DNA from 4 places in the Arthrobacter tumbae genome. Region 1 is predicted to be linked to each of the others. Evidence: predicted binding sites of a transcription regulator. Region 1 holds the regulator's gene; each other region holds the start of a gene.
The links. The regulator LexA, encoded in region 1, represses DNA repair genes until DNA is damaged. The targets are predictions, from matches to a motif close to TCGAACANNTGTTCGA.
Positions count from the first base shown of each region.

Region 1 (2,199 bases):
TTAACGCCGCCCGATCCCCTACAAAGAATTCCACTGGCACTGGGCGAACTATTACAGCCAGTCAAGCCAAGCGTTGCGCGGCGCGAGCGCAGCGCGCTTAGGGGTTGCCCACAGGAATATGGAGCGTCTGCCCGGCCTGTACAGTCGACGAGCCCAGGGCATTCAGTTCCACGATGTCCTCAACAACGGCACGCGGGTCCCGTTCCGGGGCGTACTCCGCGGCGAGAGCCCAGAGCGTCTCCCCAGACGTGACGCTGACCCGGATGGTGTCCGTGACGCCACTTACGGTTTCCGCTGCCTGCGCCTGGGAGGTGAAGAACGAAGCGATGATCAGCAGTGCGGCGGCGAGCACCGCGAGCGGCAACGCCAACAGAACAACCCACCCGCGGCGCGTGAGGTGAATGCGGGATACCGTGCCTCGCGTGGAATCTGTGCGGTCCTCCGGGAGGAGTTTGGTAGCTGATCCTGCAGTATGGAGCGTCGACATGGCGTCCACCTTTCTCGTTGTTGGATCTCCCACGGCTTTTTTCGAAGCTGTGTTCTATTCCTCTGCCTTTATTATTAGCACCTGTAAACTAATATTGTCGAGACTCGCTCGAACAAATGTTTGAAAAGACGTTCCGTCTCCCTTAGCGTTGCTGGCAAGGGTGACGGTCCGGCCGCTTCGAAAACCAGCTCATCACCCACCACTGACAAAAATGGTTGGCGAGCCGGCAGTCCGGGTCCCGCCGGAGGAAGGGATGCATCTCGTGGCAGAACTCAGTGCGGCACAGGACATGGCAGCGGTGCCTTCGTCAGACGTGAAGCGTGGACGCGGACGGCCGCGCGGCAGGGCCATACCAAAGGGAATGACAGCGCGGCAGACAAAGATCCTTGAGACGATCCAGCGCAGCGTGGCAGCACATGGCTACCCGCCGTCGATGCGTGAGATCGGTGACACCGTGGGGCTTGCGAGCCTGTCCAGCGTTACTCATCAGCTCTCGCAGCTGGAACGCATGGGTTACATCCGCCGCGATCCAAAGCGTCCCAGGGCCATGGAAATCCTGCTTCCACTCACACTTGGAGACAACGCGCCGCGCGTGATGCCGTCTTCTGCCGACGAGGAACCGACTCGGGCTTCGGCCGTCGACGCGGCAATGGTTCCCCTGGTCGGACGCATTGCGGCCGGAGGTCCCATCCTGGCGGATCAGGTTGTTGAGGACGTCATGCCACTGCCTCGGCAGCTCGTCGGACACGGTGAGCTCTTCATGTTGCGCGTCTCCGGCGACTCCATGATTGATGCCGCGATCTGCGACGGGGACTGGGTAGTGGTCCGTAAGCAGAGCAACGCCGAGAACGGCGATGTGGTGGCAGCACTCCTGGATGATGAGGCCACGGTGAAGACCTTCCGCCAGCGTGACGGTCACACCTGGCTCCTGCCGCAGAACACCAATTATGAGCCGATACTTGGCGACCACGCCACCATCATGGGCAAGGTTGTCTCTGTGATGCGCGCCCTCTGAACGGGCTTACGGCGTGGTGCTAGGCAGGCTGAGTCGCCGCAAGCCGGGAGAGGACTCCGAGCGCCGTTGAACGGTCCGTTGTGGACCAAAAGGGCGGCAGCGCAGCCCTGAGGAACCCGCCGTAGCCGGCGGTTGCCAGCCGGGAGTCCAGGACGGCCACCATACCCCTATCATCGTGGGCGCGAATGAGGCGGCCCGCTCCCTGCGCAAGACGGACGGCAGCGTGAGTAGCGGACACACTCATGAATCCGTTGCCCCCGGCCTTCGCCACAGCTCGGGTTCGCGCGGTCATCAGCGGATCGTCCGGCCGGGGAAACGGTATGCGGTCAATGGTGACCAGCCGGCAGGCGATGCCCGGCACATCAACACCCTGCCACAGCGACATCGTGCCGAACAGGCAGGTGTCCGGTTCCTCCGAGAACTGTTTCACCAGCGCAGACATGGAGGACTCGCCCTGGCAGAGAATCTCGACGTCGACCCGCTCCCGCAGTGCGTCAGCAGTATCCTCCGCCGCACGCCGCGAGGAGAACAGCCCCAACGCTCCTCCGCGTGAGGCCTTGATGAGCGCTTCCAACTCATCCATTTGTTCCTCGGACGTTCCGCGGCCTGGTTTCGGCAGGTTTTTGGCGACGTACAGGACACCCTGGCGGGGATAGTCAAACGGACTGCCAACGTCGACGCCCGTCCATGACGGCGC
Region 1 is NZ_JAFBCC010000001.1:3,075,398-3,077,596, reverse strand. Features, by position in the region: gene JOD47_RS14560 (LysM peptidoglycan-binding domain-containing protein) at 98-487, opposite strand; gene lexA (transcriptional repressor LexA) at 777-1,502, shown strand; gene JOD47_RS14550 (ATP-dependent DNA helicase) at 1,522-2,199, opposite strand, start outside.

Region 2 (2,199 bases), 270 kb from region 1:
GTACAGCATTTCTTCTGCCGGGCGGGACATACGGTGAATCTCGTCGAGGAAGAGTACCTCCCCCTCAGTCAGCGAGGACAGGATAGCGGCGAGGTCACCGGCGTGCTGGATGGCGGGACCGGAACTGATGCGGAGGGGCGCATTCATCTCCGCGGCGATGATCATCGCCAGGGTGGTCTTGCCAAGGCCGGGTGGCCCGGACAGGAGAACATGGTCCGCGCTGCGGCCCCGCATCCGGGATGCTTCGAGGACAAGGGACAGCTGACGGCGCACTCTTGCCTGACCGACGAAATCGTCGAGGTTCTTCGGCCGCAGGGCTGCCTCGACCGCCCGGTCCTCCGGGTCCACGGCGGGCGATACGAGCGGCTGCTCCTGATCTGTCATCAGTTCACCGAAGCCCGTGCAGAGCTGCGCGCCCCGTCCTGGCCCAGCCTGCGCAGTGTGAGCTTCAGGATGGAACCGACGTCTCCGGATGCCGCGATCTCAGGAGACTCTTTCACTGCGGAGTCGATGGCAGAGCCGGCGTCCTTCTCCGACCAACCGAGGCCCATCATTGCGGCGAGGACCTGGGACTGCCAGGCGCCGGCGGCAGTTGATGGAGTGTCGGTCTCAAGCGGAACGAGCTTGTCGGCGAGTTCAAGCACGATGCGCCGCGCGCCCTTGGGCCCGATGCCTGGAACCTTGCTGAACGCTTTGTCATCCCCCGACGATGCGGCGGTGCGGATGGCTGCCGGCGCATAGACCGCGAGCACTGCCAGCGCCAGCCGCGAGCCTACGCCGCTGACGCCCAGCAGGGTTTCGAAGACCTCACGTTCGTCTGCATCTGTGAATCCGAACAGGGTCATCGAATCCTCGCGGACGATCAACGAGGTGAAAAGTCTTGCCTGGTTGCCCAGCCGGAGAGTGGAAAGGGTTTGGGGCGTTGCCTGTACCTGCATCCCGAACCCGTTGACGTCGAGTACGGCCGAGTGCAGGCCCACATGGCTTACGGTCCCGGTCAGAGAACTGATCATGCGCTGGGCTCCAGATGCTGAGTATCGAAACGAATATCACCGAACATATCTACGAATCAGCGTACGGCCCGGCGCCGACTATTCGATGCCGCCACACCGAGGCACGCCGGCATGCAGGCTTGTGCCGGAGTGAATTCACCGCCGTCGACGCGCCTTCGCTTCCGCTTCAGCCCACAACTGTTGGGCCGCGGTCCGGCCCGACCCGCCCTGGCTCCGAATTGACGAAGTTGATCCGGTTCGCCAGGCGTGGGTGATGGCAAGTGCAAGAGCATCAGCGGCGTCGGCAGGGGTGGGCGGCGTCGCCAGGCGGAGGATCTTCGTCACCATTTTGGTAACTGCGGCCTTGTCGGACTGTCCGTTGCCCGTTACTGCCGCCTTGACCTCGGTCGGTGTGTGAAGCGCTACAGGTATCCCCCGTCTCGCCGCCGCAGCTATCACCACCCCCGATGCCTGGGCGGTACCCATGACGGTGCTGACGTTGAGCTGGCTGAAAACGCGTTCGACGGCGAGTACCGCCGGTGAGTGCGTATCCAGCCAGAGGTCCACGGAATCGGCGATCATCAGCAGCCGGCGATCGAGGCTGTGGTCCGGCGGGGTACCGACCACCCCGACCGCCACCAGGGTGGCGCGCCGGTTCGGTTCGACATCCACCACGGCAAGTCCGCAGCGGGTGAGCCCGGGGTCAACGCCCATGACGCGCAGCGTCACGGGCGTTGACCGAGACCCGCGGTGAGCAGACTAATCGTCGCTCTCCAGCTGGGCCATCACGTCTTCGCCGAGCTCCGCGTTCGAGTACACGTTCTGGACGTCATCAAGCTCTTCGAGCGCATCCACCAGCTTCAGGAATTTGCGTGCGGCGTCAGCATCGAGTTCCACCTGCATCGACGGAACGAACTCAACCTCGTCGGTCTCGTATTCGATGCCGGATTCCTCTAGCCCAGCAACGACCGCGCGCAGATCGGAGGGCTCGGAGTGGACGTCGAATGCGTCGCCGGACTCCTTAACTTCCTCGGCACCCGCGTCCAGGACAGCCATCAGGACGTCGTCTTCGGACAGGTCCTTCTTCGGCAGGGAGACCACGCCCTTGCGCGCGAACAGGTAAGCGACCGATCCGGGATCGGCGATTGATCCACCATTCCGTGTGATTGCGACCCGGACTTCGGATGCTGCACGGTTCTTGTTGTCC
Region 2 is NZ_JAFBCC010000001.1:3,345,295-3,347,493, reverse strand. Features, by position in the region: gene ruvB (Holliday junction branch migration DNA helicase RuvB) at 1-384, opposite strand, end outside; gene ruvA (Holliday junction branch migration protein RuvA) at 384-1,013, opposite strand; gene ruvC (crossover junction endodeoxyribonuclease RuvC) at 1,149-1,721, opposite strand; gene JOD47_RS15770 (YebC/PmpR family DNA-binding transcriptional regulator) at 1,752-2,199, opposite strand, start outside.
Region 2: ruvA (Holliday junction branch migration protein RuvA) is a predicted target of LexA. The motif match lies at 1,053-1,068, and genes of this name have one in related genera.

Region 3 (2,199 bases), 2.2 Mb from region 1:
CCACCGCGATGACTGAGGCGACCACGATATCGACGACACGCCACTCATAGCGGCGCCGGGATTGGGACGGTGTAACGCTCTGTGTTGCAGTCATGATTGTTGATCCTCCTGGGTACAGGAGGGGGAGGCCTTCCGGCAAGACGCCGTGAAGCCTCGAGAACTCGACTCCCTTCGCCGGTACTAGCCGGATCAGGTTCGAGGGTCTGCGGTGATCCGCACTCTCAGCGCCCACCACCTGCGTGGCTGCGCTCCCCTGTCGTTGTTTGAGCGATACCAACTCTACACCGGAAGCCGTGCTACGCCGTCGTCGTCGTTGCGGTCATGCAGCGGCCGGTGACCCACCGGGTCCTCCAAGGATCGCCTCGATAACGCTAGGCTGGGAGGAAAGCTAAGCCGACTGAAAGAGGCACCATGAACGCGATCTTCAAACTGATGGGCGTTGGACTGGGCATTGGGGCGGGCCTCATAGGCACGCAGCTGGTGGACTTCATCTGGAAGCGGGTCACCGGAAACGAGCCTCCGAAGGACGTGGAGGGCCTTGAGAACACGCTTCGGTCAGCGCTGATCTTCGCCATTATCTCGGGCAGTGTCAGCACCACCATCCGCGTGCTCACCAACCGCACCACCCAGCGGGCCATTCACCGCTACGAGCGCACGCGTCACCTCACCTAGGCCTACGCGGGTTGGCGGCATTCACGTACGGGGTTGTGGATAAGTTTGTTTCACTTGTCCTCCACATTGGCGGTATTCGATCGTGATTAGAACGCGTGTTCGATAGAATTTGGGTATGGCCGTCGCAGTGCTCGAACCCACCACGGAAGACACGTCTCTCCTGGGTGGCCTGCGGTCCGACCTACAGGCCTTCGTGCAGCAGTATGAGTCGTCGTACCTGACGTTGAGTCCGCAGGAGGCCGCGGCAACCCTGGTCGAGGTCGAGCAGCTCTCCAAACTGGTCGATCACCTGCAGACCGTGGCTGCCCGTGCCGCCGAGGACCACCAGCTCGCCACCACGGACGCCCGGGACCCGCACAAGAACACCGCGGACTACCTACGGGCGAAAATCGGTATCAGCCGCACCGAAGCGAACCGCCGGCTACGGCTCGGACACGACGTCCTGCCCGAGATTCCCGGACCAGGAGCAGCGCTCACACCTCCGCTGGGTGTTCTGGCTGAAGCAACCAGTGCCGGTGCGCTCAGCAGCCGTGCCGCCACCATCATCCGCAACGCCATGCACCGCGTCTCACCCGCCGCGACCCGCCAGGAACTCGATGCCATGGAAGAGCACCTGGTCCGCCAGGCCGTCGAATCCGATGAAGACGTCCTGCGGGCCCTGGCCCAACGCTGGGAAGACATCATCGACCAGGACGGCACCGAACCCACCGACAAAATCCTCCGCGCACGCCAGGGCGTGTTCCTGCGCGGCAGACGCCACGGCCTGCACTTCATGGAAATCGGCGCCACCGACGAACAATACGAACACCTCATCACCGTCATGAACACCGCCACCAACCCCCGAGCACAAAACACCGCTCACCAGGGAACCGGCACGACCGACGGCAACCTCACCGACGGCGGCGACAACGACGCCGGCTCAAGCCCCGATCAGCCGACCCGTGAACAGAGCCTTCTCGACGGTCTCGTCTCAGCCTGCCGGATCGCACTCGCAGGTGACGGCCTCCCCGCAACCGGAGGCCACCGACCCCAAGTAATGGTCACCATCAACTACCGCGACCTCCTCAACGACCTGGCAGACAACGGACACGGGCGACACAGCGGACACGACGGACACGGACGGCACAGTGGGCACGACGGGCATTCGGTGTTCGCCCAACAGTTGAGCGCCCGCAGTATCCGTAAACTCGCGTGCGACGCAGACATCCTCCCCTTGGTGCTCGGCGGCGAAGGCCAGGTCCTGGACATCGGCCGCACCCAACGCCTCTTCCCACCCCACCTGCGACGAGCACTGGTCGCACGGGACAAAGGCTGCGCCTTCCCCGACTGCACCACTCCCGCAACCTGGTGCGAAGCCCACCACATCATCCCCTGGGCAACAGGTGGAACCACCAACCTCAGCGACGGCGTCCTGCTGTGCTCCTGGCACCACCACCAAATCCACCAAGGAAACTGGACCGTCGAATCAATCAACGGAATCCCCTGGTTCACACCACCCAAATACCTCGACCCCCACCAAACACCCAA
Region 3 is NZ_JAFBCC010000001.1:920,868-923,066, forward strand. Features, by position in the region: gene JOD47_RS04395 (ECF transporter S component) at 1-94, opposite strand, end outside; TPP riboswitch at 150-265, opposite strand; gene JOD47_RS04400 (DUF4235 domain-containing protein) at 412-672, shown strand; gene JOD47_RS04405 (HNH endonuclease signature motif containing protein) at 788-2,199, shown strand, end outside.
Region 3: JOD47_RS04405 (HNH endonuclease signature motif containing protein) is a predicted target of LexA. The motif match lies at 760-775, and genes of this name have one in related genera.

Region 4 (2,199 bases), 130 kb from region 1:
GACAGTCCTGTCCGGTTGCAGCGCAAGCCTGAAGACCCAGAGCTGGATGTTTTCGTCGCGTACCCACCAGTCACGGCCTGGCACACGCTCGAACCCGAGGGATTCGTACAACCGATGTGCCCGCACCATGTCCGAGCCACTGGTCAGGCTCACGGCATCGATGTCGTCCAGGGCTCGGGCATAATCGATGATCCACTCGACCATCCGTCGCCCGATACCGCCGCGCTGAACTGACGGATCCACTGCGAGCATGCGGAACTCCAACTCCCCCGCCAGCGCGATGTCCGTGTAGCGCTGGCCCTCGAACGTGATGGCAAAGGAACCGACGACGACGCCGCCCTCCTCCCCTACCCATACCTCTGCGTGTTCGGCCCGGTGCTCGATATCGGAGAGAATCTGCACGTAGGGGTGGTCCGGGTCGCTGAAGTAGCCCGCGTGAAGATAGGCGTCCCGGGTGATCCGGCGGACGTCGTCGTAATCGGCGGCAGTGACGCGACGGATGGTCAAAGGCATGGTGCGAACCTTGTCGTGGGAGTGGGCGGTTCTGAAAGAGGGCGGAAGATCCGCCTATCCATTGTGACGCACCCGGTTCTTATTACCGGGCTTACTGGATGAAAGCCGCGGCGCCCTCGCCACTGAACTCGGCACGGTCAACCGGACGGCCCGACACAGCAAGGAGGAGTGAGAGTGTTGATCCTCGCACCTCAGCTCCGGTACCGAAGTCGACGTCGGAGTCAGTCGCCACGATTCTTGATGCTGCCGCCCGCTGTTTGCCGCCTCCCATTGAGACGGTGGTCCGCAATTGATACATCAGGGCTGTGGCAACGTGCTCGATGGGATACTCACGTTTGAGCCCAAGCGGGCGTCTGATGTCCTCACCATGAATGATGGCCTCAACCAAGCGGGTCGCCGGTGCTGCGGGTGGCGTTTTGGTTTCATTGAGTACGCGGCGAAACTCGGCGAGAGTGTCGGTCGGCGTCGCCCTCCGCTCGCGGGCGACCCCAGCAGCGTTATCACGGTCGAAGTCGAACCGCGCTGACACCAGGCGGCGGACGAAACTGACACGCGTGGTCTTCGCGGAATCCACGAGATGAGCCACGACGTCGTTCACATCCCAACCGGGACACCAGGAGGGCATGGCCCACTGCTCTTCACTCATTCCAGCGAGATCTTCGATCAGGGCTCGACGTTCCTCATGCACGGCCGGCCACACTCCGGTCCATTTCCTGGAAGACATGCTGCTACTCAAACATGGATGACTGCAGACTGCCTGGAGAATGACGGCTTCATCTGTTTACTCACAACCCCTTTCTTTCGAATGTGTCTTCTAATAGAATGAGGTATGAGCCTGACAGCCGCACTCGACGCCCTTCCAGGCGAACGATTGCGTGCTCTCCCATCCTTCGAATTCGATGATCCGGCCGATTTGTCCGCGCCGTCGATCGGGGACCTGTTGCAGATCCTGGCCGCCTACGCCTCGCGTTTCGTGGCCGCGTTCCCGGGAATGGGACAGGATCAACTCGCCGAGCAGGCAACCGGAATCGAAGACCTCTCCCGGACGGTGGAGTACCTTCAGGTCGTCGCCGCCACCGCGGTGGATCGCAGCAGCGCCGCAGACGGCGGTAGGCCAGCCCACATCAACAAAACCATCACCGACGACGACGGCGGTAGTGGTGCCGATTCCGCCACTGGTGGTGTCGGTTTCGCGTTCGGTCTGTCCGGTCCTTCCGGTGGGCGCTCCGCTTACCGGTGCACCGCCGAGTACCTGCGGGACCGGCTACGCATCAGCAGAAGCGAAGCCAACCGCCGGCTCCGCCTCGGCTCCAAACTGATCCCCCGCATCACCCTCACCGGAGAACCGTTGCCCGCCACCTGTGAGCACCTCGCAGCCGAAGTCTCCGCCGGGGTAGTGTCCGGCAAAGCCGCCACCATGATCAACAGCGCCCTGGACCGGGCACAGTTCACCACCAACCCGGCCACCCTCGACACGATGGAAGCCCAACTCACCGCCAGCGCCACCCGCTTCGACCCCGACTTCCTCGCCAAACTCATCCACCGCTTCGAAGCCCACCTGGACCCCGACGGGCCCGAACCCACAGACAAGGAACTCACCAACCGCCAAGGCGTGTTCCTCCGCGGCAAAAAACGCGGCCTCCACCTGCTCGACATCGCAGCCACCGACGAACAATACGAATACCT
Region 4 is NZ_JAFBCC010000001.1:2,945,812-2,948,010, reverse strand. Features, by position in the region: gene JOD47_RS13930 (GNAT family N-acetyltransferase) at 1-513, opposite strand, end outside; gene JOD47_RS13925 (maleylpyruvate isomerase family mycothiol-dependent enzyme) at 605-1,237, opposite strand; gene JOD47_RS13920 (HNH endonuclease signature motif containing protein) at 1,343-2,199, shown strand, end outside.
Region 4: JOD47_RS13920 (HNH endonuclease signature motif containing protein) is a predicted target of LexA. The motif match lies at 1,315-1,330, and genes of this name have one in related genera.